Regions from separate parts of the Pseudomonas sp. HN2 genome, predicted to be linked through region 1. Evidence: predicted binding sites of a transcription regulator. Region 1 holds the regulator's gene; each other region holds the start of a gene.
What was found. The regulator sigma-54, encoded in region 1, starts transcription at its own class of promoters, with help from an activator protein. The targets are predictions, from matches to a motif close to ANTGGCATNNANNTTGCTNT.
Positions count from the first base shown of each region.

Region 2: LIS66_RS22755 (pilin) is a predicted target of sigma-54. The motif match lies at 2,866-2,885, and genes of this name have one in related genera.
Region 3: glnK (P-II family nitrogen regulator) is a predicted target of sigma-54. The motif match lies at 3,022-3,041, and genes of this name have one in related genera.
Region 4: flgB (flagellar basal body rod protein FlgB) is a predicted target of sigma-54. The motif match lies at 1,878-1,897, and genes of this name have one in related genera.

Region 1 covers NZ_CP085885.1:1,000,305-1,004,654, forward strand. The annotation lists gene rapZ (RNase adapter RapZ) at 1-305, opposite strand, end outside; gene ptsN (PTS IIA-like nitrogen regulatory protein PtsN) at 308-772, opposite strand; gene hpf (ribosome hibernation-promoting factor, HPF/YfiA family) at 785-1,093, opposite strand; gene LIS66_RS04255 (RNA polymerase factor sigma-54) at 1,167-2,657, opposite strand; gene lptB (LPS export ABC transporter ATP-binding protein) at 2,824-3,549, opposite strand; gene lptA (lipopolysaccharide transport periplasmic protein LptA) at 3,549-4,094, opposite strand; gene lptC (LPS export ABC transporter periplasmic protein LptC) at 4,081-4,350, opposite strand, start outside.
Region 2 covers NZ_CP085885.1:5,142,373-5,146,722, reverse strand. The annotation lists gene LIS66_RS22765 (type II secretion system F family protein) at 1-1,002, opposite strand, end outside; gene pilB (type IV-A pilus assembly ATPase PilB) at 1,005-2,705, opposite strand; gene LIS66_RS22755 (pilin) at 2,932-3,369, shown strand; gene LIS66_RS22750 (BON domain-containing protein) at 3,669-4,022, shown strand; gene LIS66_RS22745 (DUF2845 domain-containing protein) at 4,290-4,350, opposite strand, start outside.
Region 3 covers NZ_CP085885.1:5,851,527-5,855,876, forward strand. The annotation lists gene sutA (transcriptional regulator SutA) at 57-383, opposite strand; gene LIS66_RS26090 (secondary thiamine-phosphate synthase enzyme YjbQ) at 485-910, opposite strand; gene LIS66_RS26095 (ammonium transporter) at 1,125-2,462, opposite strand; gene glnK (P-II family nitrogen regulator) at 2,500-2,838, opposite strand; gene LIS66_RS26105 (accessory factor UbiK family protein) at 3,233-3,493, shown strand; gene LIS66_RS27775 (helix-turn-helix transcriptional regulator) at 3,746-3,943, opposite strand; gene LIS66_RS26115 (hypothetical protein) at 4,220-4,350, shown strand, end outside.
Region 4 covers NZ_CP085885.1:4,485,000-4,489,349, reverse strand. The annotation lists gene LIS66_RS19820 (chemotaxis protein CheV) at 1-693, shown strand, start outside; gene cheR (protein-glutamate O-methyltransferase CheR) at 740-1,567, shown strand; gene flgB (flagellar basal body rod protein FlgB) at 1,938-2,348, shown strand; gene flgC (flagellar basal body rod protein FlgC) at 2,352-2,795, shown strand; gene flgD (flagellar hook assembly protein FlgD) at 2,811-3,539, shown strand; gene flgE (flagellar hook protein FlgE) at 3,571-4,350, shown strand, end outside.

The DNA.
Region 1 (4,350 bases):
GAAAAACGCTTGAGCAGGGTTTCTTCGTCGGCGTCCAGATAGAGCACATCGCACTTGATATGCTTGGCCCGCACGTCTTCGAGCAATTCGGGGAAACGAGACAGATGGCTCGGCAGGTTGCGCGCATCGATCGATACCGCGACCAGCGGCTGCGCCAGCTCGGTGTGGATCAACGCGCGCTCGGCCAGTTCCGGCAGCAAGCCGGCCGGGAGGTTGTCGATGCAGTAGTAACCGTTGTCTTCAAGGACATTCAGGGCGGTACTTTTACCCGAGCCCGAACGGCCACTGACGATGATCAAACGCATGATTAGTGCCCGTTCTGCTCGTCCAGTACAACCTGGTACAAGGCCTCGTTGCTCGGAGCGCTGCGCAGTTTTTCGCGCACTTCCTTGCGGTCGAGCATGCTGGCGATCTGGCGCAGCAATTCCAGGTGCGCATCGGTCGCGGCTTCCGGGACCAGCAGCACGAACAGCAGGTCCACCGGGGCGCCGTCGATGGCGTCGAAATCGATCGGGGCTTCGAGGTGCAGCAGCGCGCTGACCGGCGCCGTGCAGCCCTTGAGGCGGCAGTGGGGAATGGCGATGCCGTTGCCGAAACCGGTGGAGCCGAGTTTCTCACGGGCGATCAGCGCCTCGAAGACATCCTGCATCGCCAGATCCGGCACTTCGCGGTGGATCAGGTTGGCAATCTGTTCGAGGGCTTTTTTCTTGCTGCCGCCCGGCGCGTTCACCTGGGAACGGCCGGGGGTCAGGATGGTTTCAAGTCGGATCATGGGATAGGGGGGTTAACGACCGGTTGCGCCCTGGAGGAGGCTCTGGGTCTTTTCCTTATGCTTTTTGAGTTGGCGATCCAGCTTGTCGGTGAGTGAGTCGATCGCAGCATACATGTCGGTATCTTCTGCGTTGGCGACCACTTCGCTGCCGGGGATATGCAAGGTGGCTTCGATCTTCTGCTTCAGCTTTTCGACGCACATCGTGACCTGCACGTTGGTGATCTTGTCGAAATGTCGCTCCAGTCGTTGGAGTTTTTCCTCGATGTAGGAACGCAGAGGTTGGGTCACTTCCAGTTGGTGTCCACTGATGTTGACTTGCATACAGCTTCTCCTTCGTTGCCAGTGCATAAAGCGGCAGGCCGAAAAGCCTGCCACTGGAACGCTGTAACGTGGCTTACATCAACCGCTTGCGTTCGCTCGAAGGCGCGATTCCGAGGGATTCGCGGTACTTGGCGACGGTGCGGCGAGCCACCTGAATGCCTTGTGCCTCCAGTAAACCAGCGATCTTGCTGTCACTCAACGGCTTTTTCTGATTTTCCGCCGCGACCAGTTTCTTGATGATCGCGCGAATCGCCGTGGACGAGCATTCGCCGCCTTCGGAGGTGCTGACGTGGCTGGAGAAAAAGTATTTCAGTTCATAAATACCGCGCGGGGTATGCATGAATTTTTGGGTGGTCACCCGTGAGATCGTCGACTCGTGCATGCCGACCGCTTCGGCGATGTCATGCAGCACCAGCGGCTTCATCGCTTCGTCGCCATATTCGAGGAAACCGCGCTGATGTTCGACGATCTGCGTGGCCACTTTCATCAGGGTTTCGTTGCGGCTCTGCAGGCTCTTGATGAACCAGCGGGCTTCCTGCAACTGATTGCGCATGAAAGTGTTGTCGGCGCTGGTGTCGGCACGCTTCACAAAACCGGCGTACTGGGCGTTGACGCGCAGGCGTGGCACCGATTCCTGGTTCAGTTCCACCAGCCAGCGCTCGTTGTCCTTGCGCACGATCACATCGGGAATGACGTATTCGGCTTCGGTCGATTCGATCTGCGAGCCCGGACGCGGATTGAGGCTCTGCACCAGTTCGATGACCTGGCGCAGTTCGTCTTCCTTGAGCTTCATGCGCCGCATCAACTGGCTGTAATCGCGGCTGCCGAGCAGGTCGATGTAATCGGCGACCAGACGTTTGGCCTCGGTGAGCCACGGCGTCTTCGCGGGCAGCTGGCGCAATTGCAGCAGCAGGCATTCGCTGAGGTTGCGTGCGCCGATCCCGGCGGGCTCGAATTGCTGGATGCGATGCAGGACGGCTTCGATTTCGTCGAGCTCGATGTCCAGTTCCGGGTCGAACGCTTCGAGAATTTCTTCGAGCGTTTCGTCCAGGTAACCCTGATTGTTGATGCAATCGATCAGGGTCACGGCGATCAGGCGATCGGTGTCGGACATCGGCGCCAGGTTCAGTTGCCAGAGCAGATGGCTCTGCAGGCTCTCGCCGGCGGAAGTGCGGGTGGTGAAATCCCACTCGTCGTCATCGCTGCTGGGCAGGCTGCTGGCGCTGGTCTGATAAACATCTTCCCAGGCGGTGTCTACCGGCAGTTCGTTGGGGATGCGCTCGTTCCATTCGCCATCTTCAAGGTTGTCCACCGTCGGCGCGGCTTCCTGATACGAGGGTTCCTGGATTTCGGCGGGCTTCTGTTCGGCGTTGTCGGCCAAGGGGTCGGCGTTATCGAAGTCGTCGCCTTCTTCCTGGCGTTCGAGCATCGGATTGGATTCCAGAGCCTCCTGGATTTCCTGTTGCAGGTCCAGGGTCGACAATTGGAGCAGGCGGATGGCCTGTTGCAGCTGCGGTGTCATCGTCAGCTGCTGGCCCATTCTCAAGACTAGCGATGGTTTCATGGCAGGGGCTTAACACCTTATTCGCCGGCGCTTTGCGCCATCCACTACAGGGCGCCGAAGCGCCAAACTTAAGCAAATTATATGCCTGAAACTGAAGTGTTTGCCTAGAGCGCTGTAACAATTAAAGCGGATAAATGCGCCTTGAATCGATACAGCGCTGGCGCGCTTACAGGCGGAACTCGTGACCCAGATACACTTCCTTGACCAGATCGTTGGCCAGGATGGTCTCGGCATCGCCTTCAGCGATCAGTTGACCGTCGTTGACGATGTAAGCGGTTTCGCAGATATCCAGCGTCTCACGGACGTTGTGGTCGGTGATCAGCACCCCGATGCCCTTGGCCTTGAGGTGGTGGATGATCTGCTTGATGTCGCCGACCGAGATCGGGTCGACACCGGCGAACGGTTCGTCGAGCAGGATGAATTTCGGCGCAGTGGCCAGAGCGCGAGCGATTTCCACCCGGCGACGCTCGCCACCGGACAGGCTCATGCCGAGGTTGTCGCGGATGTGGCTGATGTGGAATTCCTGCAACAGGCTTTCCAGCTCCTTGCGACGACCGGCCTTGTCGAGTTCAGGACGGGTCTCGAGGATCGCCATGATGTTGTCGGCGACCGACAGTTTGCGGAAGATCGACGCTTCTTGCGGCAGATAGCCGATACCGGCCTTGGCGCGGCCGTGCATCGGCTGGTGGCTGACGTCCAGATCATCGATCAGCACCCGGCCCTGATCGGCCTGCACCAGGCCGACGATCATGTAGAAGCAGGTCGTCTTGCCGGCGCCGTTCGGGCCGAGCAGGCCGACGATCTGCCCGCTGTCGATCGACAGACTGACGTCACGCACGACCTGGCGGCTTTTATAGGCCTTGGCCAAGTGCTGAGCTTTCAGAGTTGCCATTACTGGGATTTCTCTTCGGTTTTCTTCTTCGGCTGGATCACCATGTCGATGCGCGGACGCGATTCGGTGACCTTGCTGCCCGTGGCGCGACCGGCGCTGGCCAGTTTCTTCACGGTGTCGTAGACGATTTTTTCGCCCTGGGTGACGTTGTTATCCTTGTCGATAACCTTGGCCTTGTCGATCAGCACCACGCGGTTCTGCTGGGCGTGGTATTGAATCGTCACGCCGTAGCCCTTGACCGGGTTGGCGTCGCCCTGGGTCTGCAACTGCTCGAAGTAAGCCAGGTTGCCCACCGAGGTCACCACGTCGATATCGCCGTTGGGCGCGCGAGTCATGGTCACCGTGTTGCCTTTAACGATCATCGAGCCCTGGGTAATGATCACGTCACCTTTATAGGTGGCGATGCCATTCTTGTCGTCCAGTTGGGCGTCGTCGGCCTGAATGCGGATAGGTTGCTGCTGATCGTTCGGCAGGGACCAGGCGCTCGCGCTTCCCAGTGCTGCGCCCAGACTGAGCAAAATAGGGAGGGTTTTAACGAGCCTCATACTGTCCTCTTACGTTCGATTGCAGGTGTATCCTGCTGTCCTTCAGGTACGCTTTCATTCCGACGCCAGTCGACACGCCGCCAGCGCCCTCGATTCTAACGGGTTGCGCAGTCTGCGCATATTCCTGCTGCGGGAACACCGTCATGCGGGTGCTGGTGATCAGGGTGCCGCGCTTTTTCTCATCGGTGCGCTGTACGCGGACCGAATCGATCAATTCCACTTCGGTACCGCCCGAGTTCACTTCGCCGCGCTCGCT
Region 2 (4,350 bases), 1.9 Mb from region 1:
GTTGGGGAATACACCGGTGCTGCGCATCGAGAAATTCAGCTGCATGCCGGTCGACACGTCCTGCCGGACCCGCAGCACCGCACGCTTGAACACCACGTTGCCGGTGGCGCCGGCGACCGAATCGAGCGCTTCCACCAACGGCACACCGGCTGCGAATGTAGTCGACAAGGTGCGGGCAAAACGTGCAACGGCGGACTTGTACATCAAGGTGCCCACCAGCGGCAGCTTCAGTAGCCAGGCATCGCGACGGTCGCGCAGGGCCTGCGAAGTCTTCAGCGCGTGGCGAGTGCCGAAAAACGCCGCGACCAAGGCAAAGAGAATCGCCCACCACCACTGCTGCATGAACTCCGACAGGCTGATGATCATCAGAGTGAAGCCCGGCAATTCGGCGCCGAACCCGGAAAACACCGACTGGAACTGCGGCACCACTTTGACCAGCAGAATACCGGTCACCACTGCCGCCACCAGCACCACGGCAGTAGGGTAAGTCATCGCCTTCTTGATCTTGGCCTTGAGCGCTTCGCTTTTTTCCTTATAGGTCGCGACGCGTTCGAGCAAGGTATCGAGGGCACCGGACTGCTCGCCAGCGTCGACCAGATTGCAGTACAACTCGTCGAAGTATTGCGGTTTTTTGCGCAATGACGTGGCGAAGCTGTTACCGGCGGCGACCTCCTGTTTGACCTCGTCGACGAGTTTGCGCATGGCCGGGTTTTCGAAGCCCTCGCCGATGATGTCGAAGGACTGCAACAGCGGCACGCCGGCCTTCATCATGGTCGCCATCTGCCGGGTGAACAAGGCGATGTCCTGCGGCTTGATGCGTTTGCCGAAGCTCAGCAGGGAGGCGGATTTCTTGCGCACCTTGCCCGGGTTGATCCCCTGTTTGCGCAGCTGCGCCTTGATCAGTGCGGGATTCTGCCCACTCAACTCGCCGCTGACTTTGCTGCCTTTGCGATCCGTGCCTTCCCAGGCGTAAACGCTGACTTTTGCTGCCTTGACCGCCATGTTCAATCCTTGGTGACCCGGTTGATTTCCTCAAGGCTGGTGATGCCTTGCATGGCCTTGTGCAGCCCGGAGGTGCGCAGGTCGGCGAAACCGTCGCGGCGCATCTGGATGTCGATCTCCAGCGAATTGCCTTCGGCCATGATCAGCCGTTGCAGGTCCGGTGTGTTTTTTACCACTTCATAAATCCCCACGCGTCCTTTGTAACCGCCATTGCAGTGATCGCAACCGACCGGCTCGTAGATCGTGAAATGACCGATGCGTTCCTCGGGGAAGCCTTCCTTGAGCAAGGTTTCGTGCGGGATCTCCAGCGGCCGCTTGCAGTGCGCGCACAATTTGCGCGCCAGACGCTGGGCGATGATCAGGCTCACCGAGGTGGCGATGTTGAAACCGGGAATGCCCATGTTGTGCAGGCGCGTGAGGGTTTCCGCTGCGCTGTTGGTGTGCAGGGTCGACAGCACCAGGTGACCGGTCTGCGCAGCCTTGATCGCGATCTCGGCGGTTTCCAGGTCGCGGATCTCGCCGACCATGATCACATCCGGGTCCTGACGCAGAAACGAACGCAGGGCCTGAGCGAAATCCAGCCCCTGGCGGGGATTGACGTTGACCTGGTTGATGCCTTCCATGTTGATCTCCACCGGGTCTTCGGCGGTGGAGATGTTGATGTCGACGGTGTTGAGGATGTTCAGCCCGGTGTACAGCGACACGGTTTTACCGGAACCGGTGGGCCCGGTGACCAGAATCATCCCTTGCGGCTGTTTCAGCGCAGCGAGGTACAAGGCTTTTTGTTCGGCCTCGTAACCCAAGGCGTCGATGCCCATTTGCGCACTGGACGGGTCGAGAATCCGGATCACCACTTTTTCGCCCCACAGGGTCGGCAGGGTGTTGACGCGGAAATCGATGGATTTGCTTTTCGACAGGCGCATCTTGATCCGCCCGTCCTGGGGTTTGCGCCGTTCCGAAATATCGAGGCTGGCCATGACCTTCAAACGTGCGGCGATGCGCCCGGCCAACTGGATCGGCGGCTTGGCCACCTCGCGCAGCATGCCGTCGGTGCGCATGCGTACCCGGTAGTTTTTCTCGTAGGGCTCGAAATGCAGGTCGGAAGAGCCGCTCTTGATCGCATCGAGCAGCATCTTGTGCACGAAGCGCACGACTGGAGCATCGTCCGCATCGAGGCCGCCGATAACGTCCTGCTTGTTGTCATCGATGGACTCGACGTCGAGGCCGTCGAGATCGACATCGGCCATTTCTTCCAGGCCCGAAGCATGGCTGTCGAAGAACTTGTCGATGGCGTCGCTGAGCTTGTCGTCCTCGACCAGAATCGCTTCGGTGCTCAGGCCGGTGCTGAACTGGATGTCGCTGATTGCCTGCTGATTGCTCGGGTCGGATAGACCCACGAACAATTTGTTGCCACGTCGCCACAGGGGCAGGGCGCAGTGCTGGCGAACCAGTTTTTCGCTAACCAGGCCCTTGGGCTGGGTCTCTTTGTCGAGGCAATTGAGATCGAGCAGGGCCATGCCGAAATGTTCCGAGGCAATCTCGGCGATCTGCCGGCTGTTGACCAGTTTGTTGTGCACCAGGTAATTGACCAGCGACACACGATTGCGCTGGGCCTGCGCCCAGGATTGCCGGGCGCTTGTTTCCGTGAGCAATTCGGCCTGGACCAATTGCTTGGCCAGACCGCTCAGAGCGATGTCATTCATGGGGATTCCGCACGCTTGCCGTTCATGACTTATAGCCTAGTCAAGTGACAGCGCCAAACACGGCCGGTGCAGGTGACAAAAAGTGTCAGATAGTGCGGTTGCCGGTTGTAGGAAACGGCGTCGGGGAATGCGCGCGCCCAGCAGACAGGGCCAAAAGGGCGTTGGCATGGGCTGTGCTGAGCCTTGTTCAGATCATGAGATTTCGACTCATGCATGGAGCGTGTCTATGAAAAAACAACAAGGCTTTACATTGATCGAGCTGCTGATCGTTGTGGCGATCATCGGCATTCTGGCGACAATCGCCCTGCCGCAGTATTCGAAATATCAGGCGCGGTCGAAGGTGACGGCGGGGCTGGCGGAGATTACTGCGCTCAAAGTACCGTTCGAGGACACGATCAATCAGGGCGGCACCCCGGATCTGACGAACGTCGCCAACGGTACTACTGCCACTTCCAACTGTACGTTGGCGGTTACAGGCACCGCGTCTACAGGCGCAGGATCAATCACTTGTACCTTGCTTAACGCGCCGGGTCCGGTTCTGGGTAAAACCGTCACGCTTTCTCGATCAGGATCCGCCACGGGCAATACTTCAGGCGCATGGACCTGCGCGACAACTGTCAACGCCGATTACTCGCCTCGTGGCTGCACGGCCAGCGGTGCGTAATCCGGTTCGCGCCTGAAGCCCGAATGCCCCGCACCGCGGGGCATTTTCTTTTCGCGAGCACTTCACAAAAGCTCCAATAATTTCAGCAGCTTATGAACTTTCCAAAAAACCGCAACTTGCATGCGAAATTGAGGTGAGTCATGCATTTTGCATGAAAATGAAAATCAGCGTTTTTCATAACTCTCTGTTTTTAAACGATTTTATACGGTCGAAAAAGTTGGCACAGCGTTCGCAATATCTCCGGTAACCCTGCTGACAAGCGTTACAGCAGACTTCCAGTAAAAACAGGAGTTACTCGTATGAAGAAGTTCGCTATCACTGCCGCTGCTACCGCTCTGACCCTGACCATGGCTGGTGGCGCTTTCGCCCAGTCCGCTCAGGCTACCCAAGCGCCAATGGTTCTGGCTGCCGGTGAAGTTACCAAGGCTAAAGAAGCTACTTCCGACACTTGGATCACCACCAAAGTGAAAAGCGATCTGGTTACCGAAAAAGGTATTCCAGGCACCGACATCAAAGTCGAAACCAACAAGGGTGTAGTTTCCCTGTCTTCTGACGTAGCTGTTACCGAAGCTCAGAAAACCACCGCGGTGAACATCACCAAGAAAATCAAAGGCGTTAAAGCAGTTTCTGCTGACGGCCTGAAAGCCGACTAAGGCAAGACTTCTCGCCTGAACCGGGAGAAGACGCGACAGACGGGCCGAGCAATACGTCTGCCGCAACTTTAGAGTTCATGCGAACGGTCACACGGATGTGACCATTACAGGCCCCGGCACTTGTGTCGGGGCCTGTTCTATTCATGGGTCACACAAAGCAAATGTAGGAGTGAGCCTGCTCGCGATAGCGGTCTGTCAGTTGACTGATGTCTCGACTGACAAACTGCGATCGCGAGCAGGCTCACTCCTACAGGGATGATGTATTGATCAGTTACCGCGTTTGCTGTTGATCTGCCGCAGGCGATTGCCTTCGAAACGCAGGTACTGG
Region 3 (4,350 bases), 1.2 Mb from region 1:
AGGCATGAAAAAGCCCGCAGCGACGGCGGGCTTTTTCAGCAAGCGAGCGACGCGCCTCAGATAGGGCGGCTGCCGTACTTGTTGTCCGGCTTCTTGGGCGGATCGGCGACCACGTTGGCCTCCACTTCCTGAACCTTGCCGCCGCGTGCAAGGAATTCTTCCATGGCCTTGGCCAGGGCGTCACGCTCCTTGTTCTTGGCTTCGATGCTCGGCAACTCGTCGACCGATACCGCAGCCTTGGCTTTGCCTTTGGCAGCCGGGGCCGGCGTGTCGTCACCGCCATCGTCCTCGGCAACGTCTTCCGCTGCCGCTTCCAGGCCTTCCTCGGCCTCGTCTTCGTCGCCTACTTCGAGGTCGTCGTTTTCCAGATCATCGTCGCTCATGTTCTACCTCATGACTTGCCAAAAGCAGATTAGTTATAGACCAGCTTTGGCGACTGTCGAAGCCGCCGTTGAAAAATCTTCCACCGCTGCCGGGCAGCGGCTCATGCCTGCTCACCGTGCAAGGTGGCGAGGACTTTACGGGCACCGCCATGATCACGGTGCTCGCCCAGATAAATGCCCTGCCAGGTACCCAGTGCAAGGCGCCCTGCCGCAACCGGCAGACTGACCTGGCAACCCAGCACGCTGGCCTTGAAGTGCGCCGGGAGATCATCCGGGCCTTCGTCGTTGTGCTCGAAGCCGTCTGTTCCTTGTGGGATCAGGCGATTGAAAAATCGTTCGAAGTCGCGGCGGACTGCCGGATCGGCGTTCTCGTTGATGGTCAACGACGCCGACGTGTGCTGCAGCCACAAATGCAACAGACCGACCCGACAGGTCTTGAGTTCAGGCAAGCCTGCGAGCAACTCGTCGGTTACCAGATGAAAGCCCCGGGGCCTTGCCCGCAGGGTTATCAGAGTCTGTTGCCACATACAGTTCTCCGCTCGTTCGGGGCGCATTCTAGCGTGCTCTGAAAAAAAACAAAGGCCCTAATATTCCTGCAGCGATGTAAGCGATTGCCCGCAGAAAAAGCCTCGTCGTAAAGACGACCAAAGCCGTAAGAAAAATCCTTTCAGCTGCTCCTTGAATGACAAATCCCGGACAAAAAAATGCCCGGCGAACCGGGCAATTTTTTATCGCGCGTACTTACAGGTTGTAGCCACGTTCGTTGTGTTGTGCCAGATCGAGGCCGACCGACTCTTCTTCCTCGGTAACACGCAGACCCATGACGGCATCCAGCACCTTGAGGATGATGAAGGTGACGATCGCGGTGTAGATCACGGTGAAGCCGACGCCCTTGATCTGAATCCAGACCTGCGCGCCAATGTCAGTCACGGTGCCGAAGCCGCCCAGTGCCGGTGCTGCGAAAACGCCGGTGAGGATCGCGCCGAGGATACCGCCGATACCATGCACGCCGAAGGCATCCAGGGAATCGTCATAGCCGAGTTTGCGTTTCAGGGTGGTGGCGCAGAAGAAGCACACCACGCCTGCGGCCAGACCGATCACCAGTGCACCCATCGGGCCCACGGTGCCAGCCGCCGGTGTAATCGCAACCAGACCGGCGACCACACCCGAGGCGATGCCCAGGGCGCTTGGCTTGCCGTGGGTGACCCACTCGGCAAACATCCAGCCCAGTGCCGCAGCAGCGGTGGCAATCTGGGTAACCAGCATCGCCATGCCGGCAGTGCCGTTGGCGGCTGCAGCGGAACCGGCGTTGAAGCCGAACCAGCCGACCCACAGCATCGCCGCGCCCATCAGCGTGTAACCGAGGTTATGCGGAGCCATCGGGGTGGTCGGGAAACCTTTGCGCTTGCCCAGTACCAGGCACGCTACCAGACCGGCGATACCGGCGTTGATGTGCACCACGGTGCCGCCAGCGAAGTCGAGTACGCCCCAGTCCCACATCAGGCCGCCGTTACCGGACCAGACCATGTGCGCGATCGGTGCATAAACCAGAGTGAACCAGATGCCCATGAAGATCAGCATCGCGGAGAACTTCATGCGCTCGGCGAACGCACCGACGATCAGCGCCGGGGTGATGATCGCGAAGGTCATCTGGAAGGTGATGAACACCGCCTCAGGGAACAGCGCCGCCGGGCCGGTGATGCTCGAAGGCGTGACACCGGCGAGGAACGCCTTGCCCATGCCGCCGAAGAACGAATTGAAGTTGACGACGCCCTGCTCCATGCCGGTGGTGTCGAAGGCAATGCTGTAGCCATAAATGACCCACAGGATGCTGATCAGACCGGTAATGGCGAAGCACTGCATCAGCACGGAAAGAATGTTTTTCGAGCGAACCATGCCGCCGTAGAACAGCGCCAGGCCGGGAATGGTCATGAACAGCACGAGGGCTGTGGAGGTGAGCATCCAGGCGGTGTCGCCGGAATTGAGGACTGGCGCTGCCACTTCGTCTGCCGCCATGGCGATGCCGGGCATTACGATGGACAACAGGGCGCCTAGCCCTGCGAATTTACGCAGAGTCATATTGTTTTCTCCTGGGGCGTTGGGTTTGTGGCGGCGCTTAGATCGCGTCGGTATCGGTTTCGCCGGTACGGATGCGGATCGCCTGTTCCAGATTGACCACGAAGATCTTGCCGTCACCGATCTTGCCGGTGTTGGCCGCCTTGGTTATCGCCTCGATAACCCGATCCAGATCCTTGTCGTCGATGGCCACGTCGATTTTCACCTTGGGCAGAAAATCGACCACATATTCCGCGCCGCGATACAGCTCGGTGTGACCCTTCTGCCGGCCGAAGCCTTTGACTTCAGTGACGGTAATGCCCTGCACGCCGATTTCGGACAGCGACTCGCGCACGTCGTCCAACTTGAACGGCTTGATGATGGCAGTGACTAGCTTCATGAAACTCTCTCCCGAATTGGTGGACTTGCCCCAGGAAAACAAACCCGTCTCAAGTCTAAGCGCAGTGCCTGGCTTTGTAACGCATCGTTGACGCCAGCTAACCGCATCAGACGAAACTCCCCGCTTCGTCTGCCGCACTGCATTCGTCACAGCGACTGCATCAGTGCATGGGTCGAGGGTGACTAAGCAGAAACCTTGCCAGCTCGGCAAAAGCGCGGCATTTCAACCGTTTGGCCTCGGTTGCGCGCACTCGCGCAGAAAAGCGTTTACCGATACGCACAACAACGGTGCGCCACCGTCCGTCCCCCTGCGCGAAAAGCGTGCATCCGAGCAACGGGATTGACTATAGACACTGCGTGATACACTGCCGGCCATTGTTTCCAGGACATTCCCCATGCTCGCGCCCAAAGACTTCCTCGACGCCCTGAGCGGCACCGCCTCCCGCCTGTTCAGCGGCGACACGCCACTGCCGAAAGCCGAAATCGAAAGCCAGTTCAAAATGCTGCTGCAGAGTGCCTTCAGCAAACTCGACCTGGTCAGCCGTGAAGAGTTTGATAGCCAGATGGTTGTGTTGGCGCGTACCCGTGCCCGCCTCGAAAGCCTCGAAGCCAAGGTTGCCGAGATGGAAGCCAAGCTGACACCGCCCGCTGAATAATCCGCGCCCCCTGTAGGAGCTGCCGAAGGCTGCGATCTTTTGATCTCCAGCCCTTCAACCATCCCGGCAACGTCCTACAACCTGCACCACCGCCGTCCGATTGCGTCGAAAAGCCCAGGTTTCAACTAGATCGAAAACGCCCAGCCGTGGATACGGTCACACGATGCGCCGCAGATGATGGTGGAGCGGGAACAGACCAAGCGCCCAATGACGGGGCCTTGGTGGAAAAGGGCTTCGCGGATGCTGCAATCGCTATAAGCCCGCATGCCTGAGCTGGGCCCTGCGCAAATCGTAAGTCGAGTGAAGATTCATCGAGAACTCAGGCGTAGTGTTGAGATGAATGGCAAGGCTGATTGCCAGATCGGCGCAGATCCTGAGTTGGCATTTCACAAGCTTTTCGATCTCACTTTCGGGCCATTTCGTGGGCATGGCCAGCTCCATGACGGTCATGCCCAACGGCTCCATGAATTCCTTATTCAGAACCTCGCCCGATGAGTCGGGCGCATACCACTGCGGTCCATTGTTCGCCTCCAGAGGCTGCGTTGAGTGGCCAAACTGGAGCATCCGCCCCCCGGATACAAGACCTTCACACCCCCTTCGCCGGCGTCCTACAACTAAAAGGGCACGGCCCTACAAAAATCAGCGTCTGCGCCTGATTACGTGACCTTTCCTCCTTGTACTACGGTGACCAGCGAAGCATCTGTCACCCCAAAAATCGAGGTCTCAATGAAAGACAAAAAGAGAAGGGAAAAGCTGCTGGAGATTGTTGGATATCACAATGAAGCACTTCGGTTAGCCGGAGGTATTTCAGCCAAACAGCGTCGGTTTATTGAGGTAGCGGCCAACTACGGTAAAGA
Region 4 (4,350 bases), 2.6 Mb from region 1:
TCCGGTGCGTTGAAAGACAAGAACAGTCCGTTCGTGATCATCACGGAGTACAACACCAAGACCCAGGGTTTCCTGGTCCGCTCGGTGGAGCGCATCGTCAACATGAACTGGGAAGAGATCCATCCGCCTCCCAAGGGCACCGGTCGCGATCACTACCTGACCGCTGTGACTCGGGTCGACAACCAGTTAGTCGAAATCATCGACGTCGAGAAGGTGCTGGCCGAAGTAGCGCCGACGCCGGAAGCGATTTCGGTGGGCGTGGTCGATGTCGAGACGCAGACCAAAGCGCTGTCGCTGCGGGTGCTGACAGTCGATGACTCGTCGGTGGCGCGCAAGCAGGTCACGCGTTGTCTGCAGACCATCGGTGTCGAAGTGGTGGCGCTGAACGACGGCAAGCAGGCGCTGGATTACCTGCGCAAGCTGGTCGACGAGGGCAAGAAGCCGGAAGAAGAGTTCCTGATGATGATTTCCGACATCGAGATGCCGGAGATGGACGGGTACACCCTGACGGCGGAAATCCGCGGCGACGCGCGCATGCAAAAGCTCCATATCATCCTGCATACTTCGTTGTCGGGGGTATTCAACCAGGCGATGGTCAAGAAAGTCGGTGCTGATGACTTTCTGGCCAAATTCCGTCCTGATGACCTCGCGTCCCGGGTAGTCGACCGGATCAAAGCAGCAGATATCAGCTAAGGGCCTTCTGCCCCTGGCGTTCAACACGATTTAAGAGGCGGCATCATTGTCTACGGGTAATTTGGATTTCGAACAGTTCCGGGTCTTCCTGGAAAAAGCCTGTGGCATTCTGCTCGGTGAAAACAAGCAGTATCTGGTCTCGAGCCGTCTCAACAAACTGATGGAGCAGCAAGGCATCAAGTCTTTGGGTGAGCTGGTTCAGCGCATCCAGACCCAGCCGCGCAGCGGTTTGCGCGAGCAGGTGGTCGATGCCATGACGACCAACGAAACCCTGTGGTTTCGTGACACCTATCCGTTTGAAGTCTTGAAGAACAAGGTACTGCCGGAAGCGATCAAGGCCAGCCCCAACCAGCGTCTGCGGATCTGGTCGGCGGCCTGCTCGTCGGGTCAGGAACCGTACTCGCTGTCGATGTCGATCGACGAGTTCGAGCGCAGCAACCTGGGCCAGTTGAAGATGGGCGTGCAGATCGTTGCCACTGACCTGTCGGGACTGATGCTCAACAATTGCAAGACCGGCGAGTACGACAGCCTGGCGATCGGTCGCGGACTGTCGCCGGAACGCCTGCAACGCTATTTCGACCCGAAAGGGCCGGGGCGCTGGGTGGTCAAGGCGCCAATCAAGAGCCGGGTGGAATTCCGCTCGTTCAACCTGCTCGACAGCTACGCAGCGCTGGGCAAGTTCGACATCGTGTTTTGCCGCAATGTGTTGATCTACTTCTCTGCCGAAGTGAAGAAAGACATCCTGTTGCGCATTCACAGCACGTTGAAGCCGGGCGGGTATCTGTTCCTTGGCGCGTCTGAGGCGCTGAACGGTTTGCCGGATCATTACCAGATGGTTCAGTGCAGCCCGGGGATTATCTACAAGGCGAAATAACCGGTTCGCGGCAATACAAAAACGGGAGGCCCTCAAGGTCTCCCGTTTTTTATGCCTGAATGTTCTCTGCGAAACTCCATGGCTCCTCTGTAGGAGTGAGCCTGCTCGCGATAGCGGTCTACCAGATGCCACATAAGTGACTGATACACCGCAATCGCGAGCAGGCTCACTCCTACAATGGATCTGCGGCGTCAGGGAGAGGGACGGCAAGCGGCAGAAAAGCGGCATCCAGCGGAAACCGGTTGCCGCTTTTCTGGCATTGCCGCTTTGCCTGTTCGGCGCAAAGCCCCGGAATACGGGGGTTCTTCCATTTGGCACGGCGCTTGCTAAAGCTCAGTTACGAAAAACCGGTCACCTGAAGGTTCCCGACATGAGCATCAGCTTCGACAAAGCGCTGGGCATTCACGAAAAGGCATTGGGCTTCCGTGCCCAGCGTGCTGAAGTGCTGGCCAACAACATCGCCAACGCCGACACCCCGAACTACAAGGCGCGGGATCTGGATTTCTCCAAAGTGCTCGAAGCACAGACCGAGAAGACCAAGACCGGCGGCCACTTTGCCCTGAACATGACCAACAGCCGCCACATCGAGGCTGAAGGGTTGGGCAACGGCGACGAGTCGCTGATGTATCGCACGCCGATGCAGCCTTCCATCGACCAGAACACCGTCGACGCTCAACTGGAACAGTCGAACTACGCGGAAAACGCGGTCGGCTTCCAGGCCAGCTTCACCTTGCTCAACAGCAAATTCAAAGGGCTGGTGTCAGCCCTGCGCGGAGAATAATCCATGTCCCTGTCCAGCGTTTTCAACATTGCCGGCAGCGGCATGAGCGCGCAGACCACGCGTCTGAACACCGTGGCGTCGAACATCGCCAACGCCGAAACCGTTTCGTCGAGCATCGACCAGACCTACCGCGCCCGTCACCCGGTGTTCGCCACCATGTTCCAGGGCGGCCAGGCCGGCGGCAGCGATTCGCTGTTCCAGAACCAGGACGCAGCCGGGCAGGGCGTGCAGGTGCTTGGCGTGGTCGAAGACCAGAGCAACCTCGAAGCGCGCTACGAGCCGAACCATCCGGCCGCTGACGCCAAGGGCTATGTCTATTACCCGAACGTCAACGTGGTGGAAGAAATGGCTGACATGATTTCCGCGAGTCGTTCGTTCCAGACCAACGCCGAAATGATGAACACCGCCAAAACCATGATGCAGAAGGTACTGACCCTCGGTCAGTAATAAGGGACGAATGCCATGAGCGTTACGGACACCACCAGCACCCTGAGCATGAAGGACATCCTGGCCAACTCGTCGAAGACGGCCAGCAGCACGACGCCGGGCGGCATCGCCTCGGCGACCAACAGTGCCACCGGCGGCCAGGCGCTGGGCAAGGATGCGTTCCTGCAATTGCTGGTCACCCAGCTGAAAAACCAGAACCCGCTCGACCCGCAGGACAACAGCGCTTTCGTGGCGCAACTGGCGCAGTTCAGCAGTCTTGAAGGCATCACCACGCTGAACTCCACCGTCAGTGGCCTTGCCGGCAACTACAACTCGTCGCAGGCGCTGCAGGCGTCGTCGCTGGTCGGTCGCAACGTGATCGTGCAGACCAACACCGCCCAGCTCGATGACCCGAGCAAAGGCCTGACCGGTTCGGTCACCGTGCCTTCGTCGATTGCCGGCGGCACCGTGACCATCACCGACAAGGACGGCAAAGCCGTGCGCACCATCGACCTCGGCAGCCGCGCCGCCGGCGATGCCAGCTTCACTTGGGACGGCAAGGACACCGCCGGCACCGTGGTTCCGGTCGGCACTTACACGTTCAAGGCCAACGCACCGATCAACGGCACCGCGACCGACCTGGCGACCTACCTGCCAGCGACGGTCAACAGCGTGACGATCAGCCAGACCGGTGGCGAGCTGATGCTCAACCTGGCCGGCAAGGGCACCGTTGCCCTGTCCAAAGTACAAACCATTGGTATATAGAGCCGACTAACCCGGCACGAAGGAGTGGAACATGTCTTTTAACATCGGCCTTAGCGGTCTCTATGCCGCCAACAAACAACTCGACGTGACCGGCAACAACATCGCCAACGTCGCCACCGCCGGTTTCAAATCCTCCCGCGCGGAATTCGAGGACGTGTATTCGTCGACCCGCCTGGGCAGCGGCAGCAAAGTCATCGGTAACGGCGTGCGCCTGGCCAACGTGTCCCAGCAGTTCACCCAGGGTGACATCAACAACACTGGCAACGTGCTGGACATGGGCATCAACGGTTCCGGCTTCTTCACCATGAGCAACAATGGCTCGATCTCGTATACCCGTGCCGGTACGTTCAAGGTCGACAACGCCGGTTACATCACCAACACCGACTACACCTCGCGTCTGCAGGGTTACGGTGTGGATGCCAACGGCAAGATCATCAACGGCGTGTTGACCGATCTGAAGATCGACACCTCGAACCTGGCGCCGAAGTCGTCTTCTTCGGTGACCTCGAGCATCAACCTCAATTCGTCTTCGCCAGTGATCGTTGATACCGGCGCCAGCGCCGTCAAATTCGACCCGTCGAAGCCTGAAACTTACACCAAGTCCTTCAGCACGCCGATCTATGACACTCAGGGTAACTCCCACGTCATGGATCAGTACATGGTCAAGACTGGCGAGAATACCTGGAAGGTTTACACCCTGGTTGATGGACGCAACCCGGATGCCACCGGTAGCGATCCAACCAACGCCGCCACGCCTCCGGTTGCTTCGACATTGACGTTCGACAGTTCCGGCAAATTGCTTCAGGTGAGT